Regions from separate parts of the Kitasatospora sp. NPDC048540 genome, predicted to be linked through region 4. Evidence: riboswitches for the same ligand, from Rfam matches in the RefSeq annotation. Region 4 holds a riboswitch; each other region holds the start of a gene.
What was found. A riboswitch is a leader RNA that binds a small molecule or an ion and turns the genes downstream of it on or off. The one in region 4 is predicted to bind cyclic di-AMP.

Region 1 (3,155 bases), on a different contig from region 4:
GGGCTCCCGGGCGTCAATCGGGCTGAGCGCCCGTCACCCGTGCGTGGCCGGGATGTGTCGGCGGCGTGAACGGCCCTGGCGGGTAGGAAGTTCGTTCCGATAGGGGAGTGGCGCCGGAGCTTGATCTTCACTAGGGTCTGGCGTCAAACCTATATTCCGGACTTTCGCTCGTTCGGGTGAGTCCAGCAGGAAGAAGGAGCTACCCCCTTGGCCTCCCACCGCCGTCCTAAGCAGCCGAGCCGTGCGCGGGTGACCGTGCTGACCGCTGCCGCAGCGACCGCGGTCGCCCTGTCCGCCCAGGTCAGCGCCCACGCGGCGCCCGCCAAGCCGAACAAGGACGAGGTCAAGGCACAGGTCGACAAGCTGCTCGACGAGCAGGAGCAGGCCGCCGAGCGCTACAACGGCGCCAAGGAGCGGGCCGACCAGCTGCGCAAGCAGGCCGACCAGCTCCAGGACCAGGTCGCCCGCGGCCAGGGCCAGATGACCGAGCTGGCCGCCGGGCTGGCCGCGGTGGCCGGGCAGGAGTACCGCTCCGGCGGCGTGGACCCGTCGATGCAGCTGATGCTCTCCGCGGACCCGGACGGCTACCTCGCCCAGGCCTCCAGCTTCGAGCAGGCCGCCAGCACCCAGGCGGACACCCTGAAGTCGCTGAAGGACCAGCAGCGCCGGCTGGACCAGCAGAAGCAGGAGGCCGCGACCGTCCTCGCCGAGCTGGACCGCTCCACCCAGGCGCTGAACGACGCCAAGGCCGAGGTGCAGTCCAAGCTCCAGGACGCGCAGAAGCTGCTCAACCAGCTGAGCGCCGCCGACCGGGCCGCCGTGCTCGGTGACAAGGCCTCCCGCAGCGACTCCCGGTTCGACCTCAGCAACCTTCCCCCGGCCAGCGGTTACGCCGCGGCCGCGGTCGCGGCCGCGATGAGCAAGCAGGGTTCGCCGTACGTCTGGGGCGCCACCGGCCCGAGCAGCTTCGACTGCTCCGGCCTGATGGTCTGGGCCTACGCCAAGGCCGGCGTCTCGCTGCCGCGCACCTCGCAGAGCCAGGCCACGGTCGGCGTCAACGTCGGCACCAACATCGCCAACGCCCAGCCCGGCGACCTGGTCATCTACCACAGCGACGCGCACCACGTCGGGATGTACATCGGCAACGGCCTGGTGGTGCACGCCCCGCACACCGGTGACGTGGTGAAGGTGATGAAGGCCGACGCGATGCCGATCAAGACGATCCGCCGGGTCTGACTCCCTGTCCCATATCGGACATTCGGCGTCACTCGGGATCAACTGACGCCGCTACAGCTCTCCATGGACGCCCGGACGGGTCGAGATCGCGCTGTGATCTCCGACACGTCCGGGTGTCCCATTATCCGGCCATATTCGTAATACTTATCGGCCGAGCGTAGATGTACCGTCACTGTCGGTCGTAATCACAATCGAACTTAGCCAGAATTACGACTTTTTTCTGACAACGATTTGAACGGATCACGGATGGGTTACTAGGGTCATCCCACGGACCGCCGCCCAGTCGTCCATCCAACCCGGGTGGCAACGGTGGTCGCCGCCGAGTCCGAGACGCAGCTGGGCAGTTCGACTGCCCACGGGGAAGCCCCCGACGGGGGTCGCTGTCGATCGGAGCCGGGGAACCACGTTCCTCGGGGTGAATCGGCGCCAGGTCGGCCGCTGCGGCGGCGCGCGGAGGTTCGCGTGCCGGACGGGTGGCCGGTGAGGCGTCGTAGGGCGTCTCTTTCGGCCCGAACCCGTCAGCTCACCCGGTAGGCGGTGTGAGGGAGAAGGAGTCCGCCTTCGTGGCGTCCCATCGTCGTCCCAAGCCCGCCGGCCGGGCCCGTGTCTCGATCCTGACGGCTGCCGCCGCCACCGCGGTGGCGCTGTCCTCGCAGGCCGGCGCGCACGCCGACCCGGCCCCCAGCAAGGACCAGGTCAAGCAGCAGGTCGACACGCTCAACGAGCAGGCCGAGGTCAAGACCGAGGAGTACAACGCCGCGGTCGAGAAGGAGCAGGGGCTGCAGAAGCAGGTCTCCCAGCTCCAGGACCAGGTCGCGCGGCAGCAGGCCGAGGTGAGCACCATTCAGGGCAGCCTGGGTGAGATCGCCGCCGAGCAGTACCGCACCGGCGGGATCCCGCAGACCGTGCAGCTGATGCTCTCGGCCAGCCCGGACTCCTTCCTCGGCCAGGCCGGGGCGATGAACCAGGTCGGCAGCACCCAGGCCGACGTGCTGAAGTCCTTCAAGGGCGAGCAGGCCAAGCTCGACCAGCAGAAGGCCGAGGCCGAGCAGAAGCTCGCCGAGCTGGACTCCACCACCCAGCGGCTGAAGGCCGACAAGGAGGAGATCCAGGGCAAGCTGGCCCAGGCCCGGAATCTGCTCGACTCGCTCACCCAGAAGGAGCGCGACGAGCTCGCCGCGGCCGAGGCCAAGGCCGCCGCCGACGCGAAGGCCAAGGCGACCGGCGGTCAGAGCACCGAGCGGGCCTCCCGCGACGCGGCCCGCACCGACGTGGCCGTCAACGTGCCGGCCGGCTCGCACGCCGCCGCCGCCATCGCGGCCGCCCAGTCCAAGCTCGGTACGCCGTACTCCTACGGCGCGGCCGGCCCCGACAGCTTCGACTGCTCGGGCCTGATGAAGTGGGCCTACGCGCAGGCCGGCGTGTCGCTGCCGCGGACCTCGCAGGAGCAGCGCAGTGCCGGGACCAACGTCGGCACCAACATCGCCAACGCCCTGCCGGGCGACCTGATCATCTACAACAGCAGCGCCAGCCACGTCGCGCTGTACGTGGGCAACGGCCAGGTCATCCACGCCCCGCACACCGGTGCCGTGGTGCGCTACGAGACGGCGACCATGAGCCCGATCAACGCGATCGTCCGCCCCTGACGCGGTCCGTGCTGTTCGTCCGCCGGCCCGGCGCTCCCCGTGAGCGCCGGGCCGGCGTCGTCGTGCCCCGGGCCTGCGGGGCTTCGCGGCGTTGGGCCAGGTGTCCGATTAGTGGTCAAATATTCGCTACTGGAGGGGTTTGGACTAGATCGCCGTGACTCGCTAACGTCTGCCCCCGGACCTCCGCGAGGACGGCCGCCCCCGCCCGGGGCGGCGGCGGTGGCCCGGCCCGAGGAACGGGAGTCGCCGCAGCATGACCGTGCACCGCCGTCC
Region 2 (3,155 bases), on a different contig from region 4:
CGGTGGTCCCGGCGGTGGTCCCGGTGGTGGGCCCGGCCGCCGAGTCGTCGAAGGCGATCCGGCCGCCGGGAACGGTGACGTACTGGGTGACGGTGGTGTTCATCGCTGCCTCCTGGGCTCCTCGACGGATGCCCGGCCGGTCCGGCGAGCTCCTGTGGCCATAAAGCTAATGCTAATAGCCTTAGCCGTCAAGGGTGCCACGGAGGCGTCCGCGGCCCTGGGGTAGCGTGCGGGTGATCACGGTCCCGGGTGCCGGCCCCGCCCGCCGGTTCGAGTGCCAGGAGGCGTCGTGCCCTTCATCAACGTCAAGCAGCTGTCCGGCCGGACCGACGAGCAGAACGCGGAGATCACCCGCGCGCTGACCGAGGCGTACGCCAGGGTGACCGGGGTGGACCCGGAGAAGATCTGGGTCGCGGTGGAGGAGATCCCGCCGACCCACTGGTCGGCCGGCGGCGAGACCTTCGCGGTGCGGAAGGCGAAGGAGTCCGAGGGCGCGTGACGCCCGTCCGGCCGGTCCGGCCGGGGGCGCGGGTTCAGGCGCCCTCGACCCGGAACGGGTCGTGCTCGGCGAGCAGCTTGTCCAGCCTGGCCTGGTCCACCCGGCTGGTCAGCTCGTCCGCCTCCTGGCGGTCGCGGATCACCTTCGCCAGCGTGAAGGCCGAGGTGATCTCGTACAGCAGGCCGACGGCGAGGAATCCGCGCATCCAGGCGTTGACCGGGAGATAGGCGATCCCGATCGCCAGGGCCGAGGTGGCGAGTGCGAAGGAGAGCACGGCCTGGCCGAAGTACGCCGCCGTGGTTCTGGTCTGCATCTTTGCGGTCATGCCGGTAGGTTCTCCAACTCGCCTTTCCGGCACATGAGTACGGATACTCAACCGGCCGGTAGCGGTCCGTCACCGCCGGCGGGCCGAATCCGGGTGAACCGCCCCGGGCGCCCGGTTCGGGTGCCAAAGTGTTGTCCAGGGCGCTTGGAATCATGGCCCTCATGGGATTAACTTTCGATAACGCAGCGCGGTACGAAACGCCGTAGCCAGACGGCACCGTGCGCCATCGCTCAATCCGCGGGCACGCCCTCACCGGGCGGGTCCGGGGAGCCGGGGAACCACGTTCCTTGGGGTGAATCGGCGGGGCCCAGGCCCGGCCGTAGGAGACCTTCCTGCTCCGAACCCGTCAGCTAACCCGGTCGGCGAGAGGGAAGGAAAGGAGCACGCCTCAGTGGCGTCGACGCACCCGCTCCAGGGCACGGCCGCAGGTACCCAGCTGCTCGACCACCCGGGGGACCGACCCCACCCGGTGGAGGGCCAGCCGGTGGACCTGGGCGCGGACGCCTCACGGCACCGGATGCCCCGTCAGGCCAGGAGCGGCGGACCGCTGCTCGGCGTCACCGCGATGACCGCGGCCCTCGGCGCCACCGGCTTCGGCGCCGCCACCCCCGCGCAGGCCGCGCCGGTGCCCGCACCCGCGGTCACGGCCGCCGACGCCGCCGGCGACGGCGCCCCGTCCGCCGCCGACCCGGGCCTCGCGCTCGCCGCCCGGATCCAGCAGCAGGCCGACGGCCGCGCCGCCGCCGAGCAGGAGGACGCCCGGCTCGCCGCCGCCCAGGACGCCGAGGCCAAGCGGGCCGCCCAGCTCGCCGCGTACGAGACCGCCGCCCCGCAGCAGACCCCGCAGCAGCCTGCCCCCGCCGCCGCCCCGCAGCCGGACGTCCGGTCCGGCGCCCCGCTCGTCCTCCCGGTCACCGGCTACACCCTGACCGCGCACTACGGGCAGTCCGGCTCCTACTGGGCGCACCTGCACACCGGCCTGGACTTCGCCGCCCGCACCGGCGCACCGGTCGGCGCGGTCGCCGCCGGCACCGTCACCTCGGCGGGCTGGTCCGGCCCGCACGGCTACCGGGTGATCCAGACGCTGCCCGACGGCACCGAGATCTGGTACTGCCACCTCTCCCGGATCGCCACCGCCGAGGGCGAGGTGGCCCCCGGCACGGTGCTCGGCGCGGTCGGCGCCACCGGCACCGTCACCGGACCGCACCTGCACCTGGAGGTCCGCCCCGGCGGCGGCGCCCCCGTCGACCCGCTGGCCTGGATGCAGGCGCACGGCCTCAACCCGTAGGCCACCGCCTCAGCCGGTGGGCCACCGCCTCAACCGGTGGGCCACCGCCTCAACCCGTGGGCCACCGCCTCAACCGGTGGGCCACTGCCCGGCATCGCCTTCGCCGTCGGCGTCGGCGGCCTCCTGCGCGGTCTCCTGCGCCGCGGCCTCGCGGGCCGCCAGGTACTCCTCGATCTCCTCGTTGCCGGGCTCCGGCGCCAGGTCCGGGTACTCCTCGACCAGCAGCGCCGGCAGCCCGGGCACCGTCCACTCGCCGTACAGCCGCAGCGCCTCGACGGCGACCGCGGCCTCGAAGCCGTCGAAGTCGCCCGCCAGCTCCTCGGGCATCGGGCGGCCGAGTGCCGTCAGTTCGGCCAGGTTGCGGTAGCTGCGCTGCATCAGGCCCTGCTCCAGCAGCAGCCGGGCGCCGTCGGTGGCCATCCCGATCATCAGCAGCCGGGTCGGTCCCCAGCCGCCGTCCCGCTCCTCCGGCTCCAGACCGGGCGCCGCCGCGTACACCGCCAGACGCTGCTCGGCCGTCAGCTCCCGGAAGGCGTCCAGCCAGCCGCGCACCGCGCCCGGATCGGCCGTGTCCACCCCGTCCGCGCGCAGCAGCAGGGCGTACAGCCGGGGCCAGGTCACCAGGTCGGACCGGCGCAGCAGCCCGCCCAGCACCTCACCCTGCCACTCGGCCTCCTCGCGCAGCCGCTCGTACCGCTTGGCGTTCAGCCGCCGGGCCGCCCGCTGGTGCTCGATCAGCGCCAGCACCGCGTCGCCGTACGCCTGCGCGCCGTACCCCTGCGCGCCGTCCGCCCGCGCGGACAGGTCCGGCTGCACGTACAGGTAGAGCCGCTCGTACAGCAGCTGCTCCAGCAGCGCCGAGCTCAGCTCCGGGTAGCCGTCGTGCATCCGGGCGCCGCTCAGCTCCAGCAGTGCCAGCACCGTCCGCAGCGCCTCCTCGGGCACGGCGGGCCGCCCGGCCTCGGCCGCGGCGGCGAGCAGGTCGGCGGCGCGGGTGTGCGGGATGAGCTGCAGATCTTCGTCATTCACGGACAAACCGTAGC
Region 3 (3,155 bases), on a different contig from region 4:
GGCCCGGCCCTGTTCGGTGCCCTCGACGCGGACGTTGCGGGTCAGATTGAGGACCTCGGCGCCGACGGTGACGCCCGCGCCGACCGCGACCCGGGGGTGGGCGTACGTCAACGGGCCGTCAAGGACGACCGTGGCGCCCTTGACCTGACGGACCGTGCGCAGGTCGTACTGGGCGGAGAAGTCGTCACCGCTGTCGGGGGCGGCGGTCGGGGTGACGGCCAGTTCGTCGCCCACCTGCCAGCCGGCGGGGGCGGCCGCGAGGGTGATGCTGGTGTCGCCGGCCTTGAGCGCGCCGGCGGCCCGGACCCAGGCGGTCCGGGCGGCGCCGTCCAGGCGCAGGTAGCCGGCGCCGGTCACCCACAGGCCGGTGTCGGTGTCGACGACGGTCATGCCGCCGCCCTGGAAGCGGCGCTCGTCCACCCCGGGGAACCTGACCATGTGCACCACCGCGTCGGTGGGGGACGCGCTCAGGGTGCCGCGGACCTCGATGTTGCCGGCCGAGCTGAGCGTGAGGTTCTTGTCCTTGGCGAAGACCAGCGAGCCGGCCGGCTCGATCACCAGGGACCCGACGGCGGCGTCGGTGTCCAGCAGCACCTGGTCGGTGATCCGCACCGCGCTCTTCGGTCCCGGGACGCTGCCGCCCCAGCCGGCCGGGTCGGACCAGCGGCGGCCGCCCTCGGCGACGGTCGGCGGCGGCTGCTCGGAGGGCGGCGCCACGGAGGCCGCGGGCGACGGGGTGCCGTGCTGGTGCCCGCTCGCGGTGGGCGGGGCGGCGGTCCGGCCGGGGCCGGGGCGGCGGGCGCCGACCGGACTCTGCCGGACCGCCTCCTCGCCCGCGACCGCGGCGACGATGCCGACGGCCCCCCAGATCAGCAGCGCACGGCGGCTGCTCCCGGCGGGCCGCTCGGGCGCGCCCCGGTGCGAGTGGGGCCGGCGGGCGGGGGCCGGCTGCTCCCCGCCCTCGCCCGGCGGCTGCGGCGGTCTCTGCTCTGGCTCCACGGTCGGTCGTCCCTCCCCCGGGCCGCAGGTCCGGCCCTGTCGACTGCAGCATAGGCAAGTCCCCATCCGTTAAAGGCTTTTGCGCGAAAGCGAGCGAACATGAACGGTCCGGGCGAGGTTTATCGATCATGAAGGCCGTGCGCGGGAGATGTGACGACGCTCACACATATTTGCGGTTTCAACTTATCTCTGCCTAATGTCCTCCCACGTTCGTGGTCACACGGACCCAGCCACCCGGAACGCCGAGTCCTGCCGCCGGGTGCGCTGGCAGTGCCGAAAACGCACCGCGGCAGGAGCGGGGGAACCAGGTAGGTCGCCCGGAAGCGGTACGCCAGTACCGGGACCGGGCTTGGGGTGAAGCCGTGCTCAGCACGGCCGGGCAACTCCAGCCCGAATCCGACAGCTCACCTCGTAGGCGTGGGAGAGGAACGCGTCTTCATGCTGCCCATCAGCGCCTCCAAGCGTGCCCGTCGCATCATCGCCACCACCGGTGTGGTCGGCATCGGTCTCACCATCCCCTGCCTGACCGCCGGTTCGGCCTCCGCCGCCTCCGTCGCCACCTGGGACAAGGTCGCCCAGTGCGAGTCCTCCGGCAACTGGAGCATCAACACCGGCAACGGCTTCTACGGCGGTCTGCAGTTCACCTCCAGCACCTGGGCCGCCTTCGGCGGTACCTCGTACGCCGCCCGCGCCGACCTGGCCAGCAAGGACCAGCAGATCGCCGTCGCCGAGAAGGTGCTCGCCTCCCAGGGCCCCGGCGCCTGGCCGGTCTGCTCGGTCCAGGCCGGTCTGACCAAGGGCGGCGAGGCCCCGCAGATCAACACCGGTGCCGCCGCGAGCACCCCGGCCGCCACCGCCGCCAAGCCGGCCGCCCCGGCCGCCGCCCCCAAGCCCGCCGCCGCGCCGAAGCCGGCCGCGCAGCAGGCCGCCCCCCAGCAGGACACCCACCAGTGGGCGGGCAAGCAGTGGGACGGCAAGCAGTGGAACGGCCACCAGGGCGCCCACGACTACACCGTCCGGGCCGGTGACTGGCTGTCCCAGATCGCCGAGCAGAACCACGTCCAGGGCGGCTGGGAGAAGCTCTACGAGCTGAACAAGTCGGTCCTCACCGAGGGCGCCGACGTCATCTACCCGGGCCAGCACCTGAGCCTGGGCGACGACACCGCCACCGCCGCGCCGGCCGCCCCGGCCGCCGCCCCGAAGCCGGCCACCGCCGCCCCGGCCGCCGCCACCGCCGCCAAGCCCGCCGCCGCCACCCAGGCGACCGGCTCCAAGGCCGCCGCGATCAACTTCGCGCTGTCCAAGGTCGGCCAGGCCTACGTCTACGGCGGCAGCAGCGACGGCGGCTGGGACTGCTCCGGCCTGACCCAGGCCGCGTACCGCCAGGCCGGCGTCTCGCTGCCGCGCGTCGCCGCCGACCAGGCGGACACCACCACCCGGGTGTCGCTGGACTCCCTGCAGCCGGGAGACCTGCTGTTCTGGTCCAACAACGGCAGCAACTCGGGCGTCTACCACGTCGCCCTGTACGTGGGTGACGGCAAGTACGTCGAGGCCGCCAACCCGCGTGCGGGTGTCCGGGTCGAGACCATCGCCGACTACGCGCCGGACTTCGCCGGCCGGATCTGATCCAGGATCCACCGGGCCGCCGCCCTCGGAGACCCTTCCGGTTCCGGGGGCCGCGGCCTGGGCTACGGCGGGTCCACCTCCAGGAGCGCCCGCCATGGCCAAGGTCACCATCACCCTCGACGCCGATCTCGCGATCGAGGTGATGCTCCAGTCCGGCACGAGGAATCCGCAGGACGCGGTCGAGCTGATCGTCCGTGACTACCTCGACCGCACCCGGCGCACCGAGGCGCGGACCGGCGACGCGGCCGACCAGCAGCGGTTGGACCCCCGCAGGCCGGTCGCCGAGGAGGGCTGAGGAGCCGGACCCGACGCCCTCACCCCCGAAGACGTGCGTGACGGCCCGGAGACCTCCCGTCTCCGGGCCGTTCGCCGTACCCGGCCCCGGCCCGGACCGGGGCCGCACCGGACCGTCCCCGGGCCGGTGTGTTGCCACCGGGTGGGCGGGGCCCCCGGCGGCTAGAGTCGGGGCAGATGGCCCACCGGACGGGGGATCGTGATCGCCCATGGCGTCGACTTCCACGCAGTGGCCC
Region 4 (3,155 bases):
CGGTGAGCACCCAGATCGGGGCGAAGCCGGCGAGCAGGGACTGCATGGAACCTCGGCTGGGATCGTTCGGGCACGGGCCGTCGGCAGCAGTCTGCCAGGCCCGTGCCCGGTGGTCCGGTGCGGGGTTCGGGTGGGGCCGGCCGGGGCCGGTCCCGGCCGGTCAGGGGAGGTTGAGCACCTGGCCGGGGTGGATCAGGTCGGGGTTGGTGCCGACCGTGGGGGAGTTGCTCTCGTAGAGGTGCTGCCAGCCGCCCAGCGTCAGGCTGTTGGAGATGGTGGAGAGGGTGTCGCCCGGGGCGACGGTGTAGGTGGTCGCGGGCGCCGGTGCGGTGGCCGCGGGCGTGGTGGTGGCTGCTGCGGTGGCGGCCGTCGTCGCCGTCGCCGTCGCCGTCGCCGTCGCGGCCGGGTCCGGCGTGGCCGGCTGCCCGGTGGTGGCGGGCGCGGTGGTGCCGGAGGCGCCCGGCACCGGCAGGCCGGTGGCGGGGGTGGTGGTGGCGTCCGGGCTCGGCGAGGTGGTGGGGGTGGTGGCACCGGTGCCGGGCGCCGGGGTGGTGCCCGGGGCCGGGGTGACCGGGGCGGCCGTGGTGGGGTCGACCGGGGTGGTGCCGGGCACCGTGGTGCCGGGCAGGTCGGTCGGCAGGCCGCCGGGCTGGGCCGGGGCGGCGGGCGGCAGCTCACCGGTGGTCCCGGTGGTTCCGGGGACGGCGGGGGTCGCGGAGGGTTCCAGGTACGGCAGCACGAAGTGCGGGACGTACCCGCCGTCGCCCCGGACCGGGGTGGACGCGTCGAGGCTGGGCACGCCCGGGTCGGCGGCGGGCGGGGTGTCGACCACCGGGGCGGGCAGGCCGGCCGCCGGGCCGCAGGTGGGCCACAGGCTGGAGCCGCGGGCCGCGAGCAGGCGCTCGGCCACGATGATCTGCTGCTGCGGGGTGGCGTGGTCGGGCTGCGCGGCGAACTCGTCGCCGCCGTACGCGGCCCAGGTCCGCAGGGTCAGACCGAGGCCGCCGTACGTTCCGGTGCCGGGGTTGCCGTGCCAGTCCCCGTCGGTCTGGCACTGGGCGACCGCCTGCCAGGTGTCCGGCGCGACGGCCGGTGCCGCGTGCGCGCCGGTCGCGGTGAGCAGCGGGAGCGCGAGGCCGACCCCGGCGACGCCGGCGGCCGCGACGGCCCGGTCGGCCTGGGTGGGACGGCGGTGACGCCCGGAACCCGAAAACACCATCAGTTATCCCTCTCCGCACGCCTGCGAGGTGAGCTGTCGGGTTCGGGCCGGGAGGTGGCCCGGCCGCGCGTCGGGCGCGGCTTCACCCCGAGCCGATGGGGGTCGGCGCAATAACCTGGGTCCCCCGCCCCTGCCCAGGGTGTCCGGTCGTCCCGGTGGCGCGGTGGGCAGGGTTGGGCGTGCCGCGTTCCGGGCGCCCGCAGCGGCGGGCTGCCTGGGAGATTAGAGGGATCAACACCTCAATAACAAGCCTGCATACCGAGCATCACACAATCATCACGGTTGACTTCGGGGCCCTCGGCGGGAACCGCATGCGGCGCGTGCCGGAACCGTCCGCGACCTGCAACGGAGGTTCGGTGACGCACGGTCGGCGGGCCCCGCGCGGGCCGCTCCTCGAATGATTGGGAAACTTTCCTAACCGAAGTCATTGACCGTGCTCGTTCAGGCGTCGATTCTGAACGGTACTCAGGCCCCTCCTCCCCCGGGGAGCCCAGGCCGAGCGCTGTGCACTCCCGGACCCCCACCCCCGCTGTGAGGAGAGAGATGAGCACGCTCTCACGCAGGTCCGTCCTCGGCGCGGCCCTCGCCGGCGCCGCCGCCGCGCTACCGTCCACCGCCCGGGCCGCCGCCCCGGGCCCACCGCCCACCGCCCCGGCCGCCGCCGGGTCCGGCCTCTCGGTCGACTCCTGGCACCTGCGCTGGTCGCCCTCGGCCGCGGCCGACGGCCTCGCCGCCTTCGAGACCGTCGAGGACGACCGGGCCGGCTCGCACCCCGCCGGACACCCGCACATCCGCACCGAGGGCGACGCCTTCCGCTGGGACATGCACCTGGTCGACCGCGACTCCATGACGGACCGCCAGCGCCAGGAGGTGACCGGCATGCGGACCGGCCCCGGCTCCTTCCTGGAGTGGAAGCCCGGCCAGACCTGGCGCGCCGCCTACGCCCTGTTCATCCCCGGCTCGCTGCGGGCGACCACCTCCTTCACCCACATCATGCAGCTCAAGCAGCCCGGGGACGGCACCTCGCCGATCCTGGTCCAGTCGCTGCGCCGGGTCTCCGGCACCCCGACCGTCGAACTCCAACTGCCCGTCGCCGGGGTCCTGGTCGGCCGGACCCCGCTCGAGCCGCTGCACGACCGCTGGATCGACGTCGACCTCCAGGTCAGGGTCGGCGACGGGACGTCCGGTTCGGTGCGCTGGATCCTGCGCAGCGCGGGCGCCGTGGTGACGGACGTGACCAGGACCGGCGTCGACACCTTCCTCGCCGACCGGGTACGGCCCAAGTGGGGGATCTACCGTTCGCTCGGCGACACTTCCGGATCCCTGCGCGACTGCCACCTGCTCACCACCTCGATGCGCGGTTACCAGCTGGTGTCCGGGTCGAGCGGCGTCTACCGGGCCGAGGAGGCCCGGCTCTCGCAGGGCGTCCTGGACACCGGGCACCGCGGCTACACCGGCGCCGGCTTCGTCAACCTGTCCGACGCCGCCGGCAGCCACGCCGAGTGGACCCTGCACTCGGCCGCCGCGGCGAGCGCCACGCTGACCGTGCGCTACGCCAACGGCACCGCCGCCGGCCGCCCGATGGACGTCACCGTCAACGGCGCGCGGGCCGCCGCGGTGTCCTTCCCGCCCACCGCCGACTGGGACACCTGGGCCGCCACCTCCCTGCCGGTCGCCCTCCGGGCGGGCACCAACACGGTCCGGCTCACCGCCACCGGCGCGGCCGGCGGCCCCAACCTCGACCGGATCGAACTCCGCTGACCCGAAGGACCGACCACCCGTGCAGATCTCCCACCGCAGCCGGCCCCGCCGCCGCGCGGACCCCGTACCGGTCCACCGGGACCGTCGTCCGGCACCAGGGCCGAGGAGTCCCCGATGAAGCACCTGCACAGCATCGGCGCCGCAATGGCCGCCGCCGCCCTCCTGACGGCCACCA

Region 1: it holds a riboswitch for cyclic di-AMP, as region 4 does, so the genes downstream of both, AB0D08_RS01350 (NlpC/P60 family protein) here and AB0D08_RS05895 (transglycosylase family protein) in region 4, are expected to answer to the same signal.
Region 2: it holds a riboswitch for cyclic di-AMP, as region 4 does, so the genes downstream of both, AB0D08_RS04670 (M23 family metallopeptidase) here and AB0D08_RS05895 (transglycosylase family protein) in region 4, are expected to answer to the same signal.
Region 3: it holds a riboswitch for cyclic di-AMP, as region 4 does, so the genes downstream of both, AB0D08_RS29570 (transglycosylase family protein) here and AB0D08_RS05895 (transglycosylase family protein) in region 4, are expected to answer to the same signal.

Annotation. Positions count from the first base shown of each region.
Region 1 is NZ_JBEZIR010000001.1:253,403-256,557, forward strand. Features, by position in the region: gene AB0D08_RS01345 (C40 family peptidase) at 208-1,236, shown strand; cyclic di-AMP (ydaO/yuaA leader) riboswitch at 1,605-1,789, shown strand; gene AB0D08_RS01350 (NlpC/P60 family protein) at 1,800-2,882, shown strand; gene AB0D08_RS01355 (C40 family peptidase) at 3,136-3,155, shown strand, end outside.
Region 2 is NZ_JBEZIR010000006.1:1,528-4,682, reverse strand. Features, by position in the region: gene AB0D08_RS04685 (alpha/beta hydrolase) at 1-103, opposite strand, end outside; gene AB0D08_RS04680 (4-oxalocrotonate tautomerase family protein) at 290-499, shown strand; gene AB0D08_RS04675 (YiaA/YiaB family inner membrane protein) at 534-824, opposite strand; cyclic di-AMP (ydaO/yuaA leader) riboswitch at 1,042-1,204, shown strand; gene AB0D08_RS04670 (M23 family metallopeptidase) at 1,216-2,112, shown strand; gene AB0D08_RS04665 (hypothetical protein) at 2,182-3,141, opposite strand.
Region 3 is NZ_JBEZIR010000097.1:13,789-16,943, forward strand. Features, by position in the region: gene AB0D08_RS29565 (G8 domain-containing protein) at 1-999, opposite strand, end outside; cyclic di-AMP (ydaO/yuaA leader) riboswitch at 1,261-1,430, shown strand; gene AB0D08_RS29570 (transglycosylase family protein) at 1,438-2,625, shown strand; gene AB0D08_RS29575 (hypothetical protein) at 2,720-2,920, shown strand; gene AB0D08_RS29580 (PP2C family protein-serine/threonine phosphatase) at 3,129-3,155, shown strand, end outside.
Region 4 is NZ_JBEZIR010000008.1:61,847-65,001, forward strand. Features, by position in the region: gene AB0D08_RS05890 (AEC family transporter) at 1-46, opposite strand, end outside; gene AB0D08_RS05895 (transglycosylase family protein) at 161-1,219, opposite strand; cyclic di-AMP (ydaO/yuaA leader) riboswitch at 1,224-1,378, opposite strand; partial or broken gene AB0D08_RS05900 (hypothetical protein) at 1,763-2,593, shown strand; gene AB0D08_RS05905 (carbohydrate-binding protein) at 2,573-2,980, shown strand; gene AB0D08_RS05910 (PQQ-dependent sugar dehydrogenase) at 3,095-3,155, shown strand, end outside.